Regions from separate parts of the Clostridium sp. LIBA-8841 genome, predicted to be linked through region 2. Evidence: a T-box and tRNA genes for the amino acid it is inferred to sense, from the RefSeq annotation. Region 2 holds a T-box; the other holds one or more tRNA genes.

Region 1 (4,332 bases), 820 kb from region 2:
ACCATCAACATCTAATAATTCCCCACAGAAATAAAGATTATCTACGATTTTTGATTGAAGGGTTTCTGGATCAACTTCTTTTGTGTTTACTCCACCAGTAGTTACTTGAGCTGCTTGGAAGCCATTTGTTCCAGTACATTTAAATTCCCAAGATTTCATAAGATTTATCAATGATTTTTTCTCTTTCCAAGTAAGTTCATAACATGGTTTATGTAAATTATCGATACCTGCTTCTTTTAAAAGTATAGGTATCATTTTTTTATTAACAATACCTATAAGCGAGTTTATAACTTCTCTACAAGAAAAAACAGCAAAGTGTCCTTCTAAGAAATCTTCTAATTCAGTTAATGACTTTTCAGGCATCATATCAACTACAATCTTAACATCTTTACCTTTAAAACATCCTAAAGATGCTTCTCTAGAAATTTGTAGTATTGGAGGACCTGATATTCCATAGTCTGTGAATAAAATCTCTCCAAAGTCTTTTCTAATACTTTCTCTATCACATAAAACTTCAGCATAGCCATTAAACTTTATTCCAGATAAAGCTTTTAATTTATTATGAGAGAGTTTTAATTGAACAATAGCTGGATTAGGTTCAACAATTGAGTGTCCTAAATTTTTAGCTAAAGTATAACCTGAACCATCAGAACCAGTTTTAGGGGCAGATTTTCCTCCACAAGCCATAATTAACTTTTTGCACTTAATCACAGGAGAATCTTCATTTCCTGTGGATAAAACAAATTTTCCTTTTGATTTGTGGATAGATTTTATCTTATATGAATTATAAAGAGGAATTTCACGTTCTTCTAAAGATATTTTTAATATATCCACAACAGAAGAAGCTTGTAAAGATTGAGGATAACTTTTACCTTTTTCAAGTTCTATTATTGGTAATCCTAGATTAAGAAAGAAAGCCTTTGTATCCTCAACAGAGAACTTGCTTAATGTTTTAATAAAAAATCCATCATTACTACTGTGAAAATTTGAAAATGGAAATCCTATTAATGAATTAGTTATATTGCATCTACCGTTACCTGTAGTAAGAATCTTTTTTCCTATTCTGTCTGTTCCTTCGACTATAGCAACATCTAAACCAAAATCTTTTGCTGTAATTGCAGCTGTTAAACCAGAAGCTCCACCGCCTAGAACAACTACGTCATGGTATATCATAAGTTTAATTTCTCCCTTCTCGTATCGTTATATCTTAATTTTTATACTAACCTAAAAATAATTTTCTAAAAGTCTTGTTTATTTAATGATAACATTTCTAAGTTTGTATTGTATCATATTTACTTATTATTAAATACTTAAAGAATGATAAAAATCATAAGTCATATTATTTTTTTTAGGAGCAATACTAAATAATGAGGTGAGTATTATGAAATTTAAAATTACAAATAGTACTATGGAGGGACACAATACAGAATTAAAGATTAGAAGGATGAATTATGATCAAGTAGTTGTAGATTATTCTGATAAGTCAGGAATAAAAACTTTCAAAATGAAAGATGGAGAACTTATTTCAGAAGGAGAAATTGATGATATTATTAAAAAAAATCTTAATCTATTAAAAATAAAAATAAATAGAGGAATTTCGGCTTTATTTTATAAAGGAATAATTGATTCACTTGAGGAATCAATTGAAGAGGTAAAATCTTTAGAAGTTTTAAATGATTTTTCTAAAGGCGCTAATAAAAGAGGATTCTGGGATAAAGATATATTGATATACTTAAATGGACAATATCCAATAAAAATCGAAGCTAGTGGAAGAAACTTCAGAGAGGACAGCTATAAGTTCAATATTAAGGTCCTAGAAGAGCCAGAATTCCTTGAAATCTGTCATTTTAACATGGAAAAATTAAAAGAGCAGAGAGCTTGGAGAGAAAGACAATTAGAAATTTATAAAAAAATAGTTGAAAAAATAGAAAATGAGAGTAATTTTGAGTAAAAAAGCGAATAATAAATATAATTTTATTAAATAGCTATAAATAGACTAAAATGACTGAAAAAAGTGTTGACATAAGATTATTTTTTGGGTATTATATTCCTTGTCAGGTCGCCAAGTGCGAAAGACAAAAACAAAATAAACAAATTTAGTTTAAAGCTAAAACTGGTCAAAAATGATGTGGTTTTAAGAGTTAATGTGGCCCCTTGGTCAAGCGGTTAAGACACCACCCTTTCACGGTGGTAACAGGGGTTCGATTCCCCTAGGGGTCACCATCACGGTCGCATAGCTCAGCTGGGAGAGCACCTGCCTTACAAGCAGGGGGTCACAGGTTCGATCCCTGTTGCGACCACCATAAAAACTTTTAATGGCTCAGTAGCTCAGTTGGTTAGAGTGCCGGCCTGTCACGCCGGAGGTCGAGGGTTCGAGCCCCTTCTGAGTCGCCACATTTTTGGCCCCTTGGTCAAGCGGTTAAGACACCACCCTTTCACGGTGGTAACAGGGGTTCGATTCCCCTAGGGGTCACCATATTACGGTCGCATAGCTCAGCTGGGAGAGCACCTGCCTTACAAGCAGGGGGTCACAGGTTCGATCCCTGTTGCGACCACCATTAAAGTTTTTAATGGCTCAGTAGCTCAGTTGGTTAGAGTGCCGGCCTGTCACGCCGGAGGTCGAGGGTTCGAGCCCCTTCTGAGTCGCCAGTTTTGGCCCCTTGGTCAAGCGGTTAAGACACCACCCTTTCACGGTGGTAACAGGGGTTCGATTCCCCTAGGGGTCACCATATAAGGTCGCATAGCTCAGCTGGGAGAGCACCTGCCTTACAAGCAGGGGGTCACAGGTTCGATCCCTGTTGCGACCACCATAAACTTTAAATGGCTCAGTAGCTCAGTTGGTTAGAGTGCCGGCCTGTCACGCCGGAGGTCGAGGGTTCGAGCCCCTTCTGAGTCGCCATGCGCTGGTGTGGCTCAATTGGCAGAGCAGCTGACTTGTAATCAGCAGGTTATCGGTTCAAGTCCGATCATCAGCTCCACAGAACTTCAGTTTAACTGAAGTTCTTTTTTATTCTTCAAAAGAATATTTCGATATTTAATTTATTTATGCCAAAAGAATATATCTTATCTTTTAAGTAAGATAAGATATATTCTTTCTTTTTTGAAGATTTTTCTTTATTCTTATGTCATCTCCATAGGTTTTAAACAGAATAAAGTTTCCAAGTAATCTTGAAGTTATTCTTTCTGCATAAGCCTGTTTGAGTTCAGGTAAATTTAAATTAGTTGATATAATCATTTTTTTATTTAATAATATTTTTTTGTTTAGAAGAGTAAATAACTCAGTAGTTGAGAAATCAGTTATTTGTTCGGCTCCTAAATCATCAATAACAAGTAAATCACAATTTATAAGCAATCCTTCTAATTCACGATCATTATTAAACCTTATTTCTCTAAGATTTCTAATAAGCTCATCAGAAGTTCTATAAACTACAAGAAATCCATTATCTAATAACTCTTTAGCTATACAATAAGTCATAAATGTTTTTCCGGTACCAGGACTTCCATAGAAAAGTATATTTTCATTATGGCTATTAAATTTTGGAATATATCCATTAATCATTTTGTCTATAATGATTTGCATATTTTCTCTTGGAGAATACTTTTCATTTCCTTTGCTCATAGAAGAAAAAACATTTATATCAAATTTTGAAAAGTTATTTAATTTTAAGGCATCAGCCATATGAGAATTCTCATAGTATATCTCTACAAGTTTTCTTTTGTAACAAACACATTTTTCAGCGCCTATATATCCTGTATCTTTACACTTTTCACATTTATAATGCATATCTAAATAATCTTTTGAATATCCATTCATAGCAAGCAGTTGATCTTTTTCATCTCTAAGATTTTCGATTTCTTTTCTTAGTTTTTCAAAACTTTCTTTTTCATGCTTTCTTAAAGCAAGCATTGAAAGTTTTAGAGAAAGCTTACTTATTTCTCTTTCATATTCAAATACTTGAGGTATTTTTTCTTTTATTTCTTTTTGTCTATTAGCTAGATTTGATTTTTCTTTTTGACGAATTTTTTCGTACATATCCATTAATTGACTTTTATAACCTTTAATCATTCAGTATCCCATCCTAACAATTGTTTTTCTAAGGAATCATAGTCATAATCTCTTTGGGTAAAGTTTGCTTCTCTAGCTGGTTTCTTTTGAATTTGAGCTGTATTGTTTGTATTAAATGGTTTTTTGATGTTTGATGACTTCTTAACATCCTTCTTAGCAACATCATCAAGAGTTTTTATACCGTCTTTAAACCATTTAGCTAAAATACCGTCTATATATTTAAAGTCAGCTCTATTTAGTCTTTCAAAGCATATGTCACAAGCTTT
Region 2 (4,332 bases):
TGAATCTTAAAGCATCAGCTCCATATTCATCTATAACTTCTAATGGGTCAACACCATTTCCTAATGATTTACTCATTTTTCTTCCTTGAGCATCTCTTATGATACCGTGAATTAATACTGTATCAAATGGAGTTTCTCCCATGTTATGAATACCTGAGAATATCATTCTAGCAACCCAGAAGAATATTATATCGTATCCTGTAACTAATGTTGAAGTTGGATAGAAGAACTCTAAATCATCAGTTCTATCTGGCCATCCTAAAGTTGAGAAAGGCCATAAAGCAGAACTGAACCAAGTATCTAGAACGTCTTTATCTTGTTCTATGTTTTCTGATCCACAGTTACAGCACTTAGTTGGATCTTCTAACTCAACCATAATTTCTCCACAATCTTGACAGTAGAATACTGGTATTCTGTGTCCCCACCATAATTGTCTTGAAATACACCAATCTTGAATGTTTTCCATCCAGTTGAAGTAAGTTTTTTCGAATCTTTCTGGAACGAATTTAGTTCCTTTATTTCTAACAACTTCTATAGCAGGATCCGCTAATGATTGCATTTTTACATACCATTGTTTTGATATGATTGGCTCAACAACTGTACCACATCTATCATGAGTACCAACATTATGAGTATGAGGTTTTATCTTAACTAATAATCCTAACTCTTCTAAGTCAGCAACCATTTGTTTTCTAGCCTCATATCTGTCTAAGCCTTTATATTTTCCACCTAAGTGATTAATTACACCACTATCATCCATAACTCTTATTTGTGGTAAGTTATGTCTCTTACCAACTTCGAAGTCGTTAGGATCATGGGCTGGAGTTATTTTAACTGCTCCTGTTCCGAATTCTACATCAACATAGTCATCAGCAACTACAGGGATTTCTCTATCAGTTAAAGGTAATTTTAACATCTTACCTACTAAATGAGCATATCTCTCATCATTTGGATTAACTGCAACAGCAGTATCTCCAAGTAAAGTTTCTGGTCTTGTAGTAGCTATTTCTAAGAATTCATCTGAACCAACTACTGGATATTTTATATGCCAGAAGTTTCCTTCTTTTTCTTCATACTCTATTTCAGCATCTGATAAAGCAGTTTGACACTTAGGACACCAGTTAGTTATTCTATTTCCTTGATATATTAAATCTTCTTTATATAATTTAACGAATACGTGTCTTACAGCCTTACTTAAGTTTTCATCCATTGTGAAAGCTTCTCTTGTAAAGTCTGCTGAGCACCCCATTTTCTTAAGCTGCTCTCTTATTCTTTCTCTGTATTCATCTGTCCATTCCCAAACTTTTTCTAAGAAAGCGTCTCTTCCCATTTCTTTCTTATAAAGACCTTCTTTTAAAAGTTCATTTTCAACTTTAACCTCAGTTGCTATACTAGCATGGTCTTGTCCTGGTAACCATAAAGTGCAATATCCTTGCATTCTCTTAAATCTTATAAGCATATCTTGAAGTGTATTATCAAGTGCATGACCTAAGTGTAATTTACCAGTTATATTTGGTGGTGGCATGATTATAGTGTAAGGTTTTTTACTCTTATCTATTACAGGAGTAAAGTACTTCTTTTCTTGCCAATTGCTATAAAGTCTTTCTTCAAACTCTTTAGGATTATACGTTGTAGAAATATTTTTATTATCCATTAGACTAACCTCCTTAAAATTCAAACACAGTTATGTATTTATTTAAAACACTCCAAAAACTATCTTGAAATGTCTTTTAGCGATTATTTTTAATTTAAAAGTAATTTTGGGCAATAAAAAAAGCCCTCATCCATAAAAGGACGAAAACTCGCGGTACCACCTTTTTTCCCTCAAAATAAGGGCTCTCAAAAACTAACGACTGAAATTGCCGTCTTTGATTACTTTAATAATTTCACCAAAGAAACTCAAAAGCTACCTTCAAGATATCAAACTTAGAAATCTTACACCCAAGGATTTCCTCTCTTAAAAGTTTTTCCTACCTTTACTCCTCTTTATCACTGTTTATATCACTATTCAAATTATAAATATATCTTATACCATTATTTTAACCTATGTCAAGGGAGTCTAATCAAATATATATATAAAATTTATAATATTTTCATCCTATGAATATTATTCCAAAATAAGTTAATAATTAAAATAGATATTTTCTAGGAGGTCAAAAATGAGTAATTTTTCTAAAGGTAACGAATTATACAACACTAGAAATTATTCTGATGCCATAAATTATTATAAAAAAGCCTTAGATAATGATGAATGCAAATGTCATAGCTATTATAATGCAGGTGTTTGCTACATAAAATTAAAGCAATATGAAAAAGCTATTGAAATGATTAATAAAGCTTTAGAGCTTCATCAAGACTCAAAGTACTTTTTTAATTTAGCCTATTGCTATTCAATGATAAATAATAATCCTAAAGCTTTAAGATACTTTAATTTAGCTTGGGCATTAGATAATGCAGATAACGACTGCGGAAAAGCTATAGATTTAATCCTATCAAAGCTTGAAAAATAACATTATACTCCTAACCCGATTCACTTTAAAATTATAAATTATCCCAACAAAAATAACCAAGCATTTTGCTTGGTTATTTTTTTACCACTCACCTATTATTTTGGCATTTCTATGTGAATCATTATTTTTTCTACTATCAAAATAGTTGCCGGCTTTTCCAAAGGTTGTATCAACAGTTATCCATTCATTTTTATCTGGTAAATAAACCTCATTCCATGAATGTGGTCCCCATTCTTTGCCGTTAAAGCCTTCTCCTGTTACCATCCTAACCTTTAGTCCAGCTTCTCTTGCCATGGCAACATAAAGACATGAATAATCAAAGCATATACCACTTCTAGTTTCAAAAGCTTCAATAGCACCAGACTTATACTTTGATGGTTCCTTACTTATATTTTCAGCTTTATTATCATCATAATTAATATTTTCGCTTATCCAAATATATATTCTTTTAGCTTTTTCTCTATCATTCTTTGCATTTTTAGTAAGTTCTCTAGCTTTTTCATTAATAGCTTCATTTGATTTTATACCTTGTTCTAGAGTTACTCCATTATAAAGATTTATAACATTACTATTATTTTCAACCACTTTTTCATTAATAGGTTCTTTATTGCTTTCCTCTGTAAATACATTTTTACTTATAGCATCTTTATATTCATCATGAAAAGCCTCATATTCTTTATTTAAAGCAGCATAATACTTATTATTGTTTATTATCTCATAAGCCTTTGAATTTAAAGTTAGCTTTTCCATTTTATTTCCTAAAAATCCGTTACTTCCTAAGATTACAATAACTAAAGCACTTATTGCCATATAGAAAATAGACTTTGGTATATTCATTATTAAAGCTGCACTTTTTCCAAAATTCTTTCCTCTTCTAGACTCTGCTTTTTTAAGCCATCTCAATATTGGATTTATAATAATCAAATTAAATATAATAAGTATAAATCTTACCACAAAATAAAGTACAAGTGTAAGAACCAATACTATTAATATTATTATCACCTGTGGTGATATATTAAATTTTGATATAAGAGAATTAAAATCCACTACAATAATAGAGAACATTCTTTCTATTATATCTACTTTCTTTATTACTATAAAACTTAAATATAAGGCTGAGAAGAATGCTATATATCCCCCTAGTTCCTCAATGCTATGCTTTATCTTAATAATATTAAACTTTCTTTTGTAAGCAACTATTAATGGCAGTATAAAAGAACAAACTATAATTATATCTACTAAGTTGAAATTCATTTTACCTACTCCATATATTCATTATTTGTTAATCTTCTGACTACACTATTACAACAGTCATAGTCATATCCCTTAGATAAAAGAAATCTAAATAATTTTTGAGATAATTTATATTTATCACTTTCTTTTTTCTTTAGTATATTATATTTTTTTTCTGCTAATTTAAAAGCAGTATCATTTTCATCTTCTTCATCAACATTAGATAACTTATCTAATAGTATTTCTTCACTAATGCCCTTTCTTATAAGAGCATATTTTATTTTATTTCTTCCTTGGGTTCTAAGTCTATCTTTTATATACATTTCTGCATATTTTTCATCATTTAAAAGATTATATTCCTTTAAGAAGTCTATAGCTTTTCTAATTGTATCCTCTTCAAAGCCTCTTCCTAAAAGTTTATCCTTCAATTCTTTTTCTGTTTTATATGTTTTTTCAACTGTTCTAAGTGCTGAATTCTTGCATTTTATGAACTCATCTTCTTTTACTATTTCCTTAATGGATTCAACATCTATTACAACATCTTTTTGTATTCCTTGCTTATAGATAAGTTCAGCATCACAAGCAAAAG

The links. The T-box of region 2 lies ahead of AC2A4K_RS13080 (valine--tRNA ligase). A T-box ahead of a tRNA ligase gene usually reads a tRNA of that ligase, here a tRNA-Val.
Region 1: it has a tRNA-Val gene. The T-box ahead of AC2A4K_RS13080 (valine--tRNA ligase) is inferred to sense a tRNA for this amino acid. The anticodon was not compared.

The regions. Positions count from the first base shown of each region.
Region 1 is NZ_CM173488.1:3,806,039-3,810,370, reverse strand. Features, by position in the region: gene AC2A4K_RS17090 (BaiN/RdsA family NAD(P)/FAD-dependent oxidoreductase) at 1-1,173, opposite strand, end outside; gene AC2A4K_RS17085 (hypothetical protein) at 1,382-1,951, shown strand; tRNA gene AC2A4K_RS17080 (tRNA-Glu) at 2,149-2,223, shown strand; tRNA gene AC2A4K_RS17075 (tRNA-Val) at 2,228-2,303, shown strand; tRNA gene AC2A4K_RS17070 (tRNA-Asp) at 2,318-2,394, shown strand; tRNA gene AC2A4K_RS17065 (tRNA-Glu) at 2,402-2,476, shown strand; tRNA gene AC2A4K_RS17060 (tRNA-Val) at 2,483-2,558, shown strand; tRNA gene AC2A4K_RS17055 (tRNA-Asp) at 2,573-2,649, shown strand; tRNA gene AC2A4K_RS17050 (tRNA-Glu) at 2,655-2,729, shown strand; tRNA gene AC2A4K_RS17045 (tRNA-Val) at 2,735-2,810, shown strand; tRNA gene AC2A4K_RS17040 (tRNA-Asp) at 2,823-2,899, shown strand; tRNA gene AC2A4K_RS17035 (tRNA-Thr) at 2,903-2,978, shown strand; gene AC2A4K_RS17030 (ATP-binding protein) at 3,071-4,066, opposite strand; gene AC2A4K_RS17025 (DnaD domain protein) at 4,063-4,332, opposite strand, start outside.
Region 2 is NZ_CM173488.1:2,986,365-2,990,696, forward strand. Features, by position in the region: gene AC2A4K_RS13080 (valine--tRNA ligase) at 1-1,654, opposite strand, end outside; T-box leader at 1,788-2,002, opposite strand; gene AC2A4K_RS13085 (tetratricopeptide repeat protein) at 2,160-2,510, shown strand; gene AC2A4K_RS13090 (transglutaminase-like domain-containing protein) at 2,592-3,764, opposite strand; gene recX (recombination regulator RecX) at 3,770-4,332, opposite strand, start outside.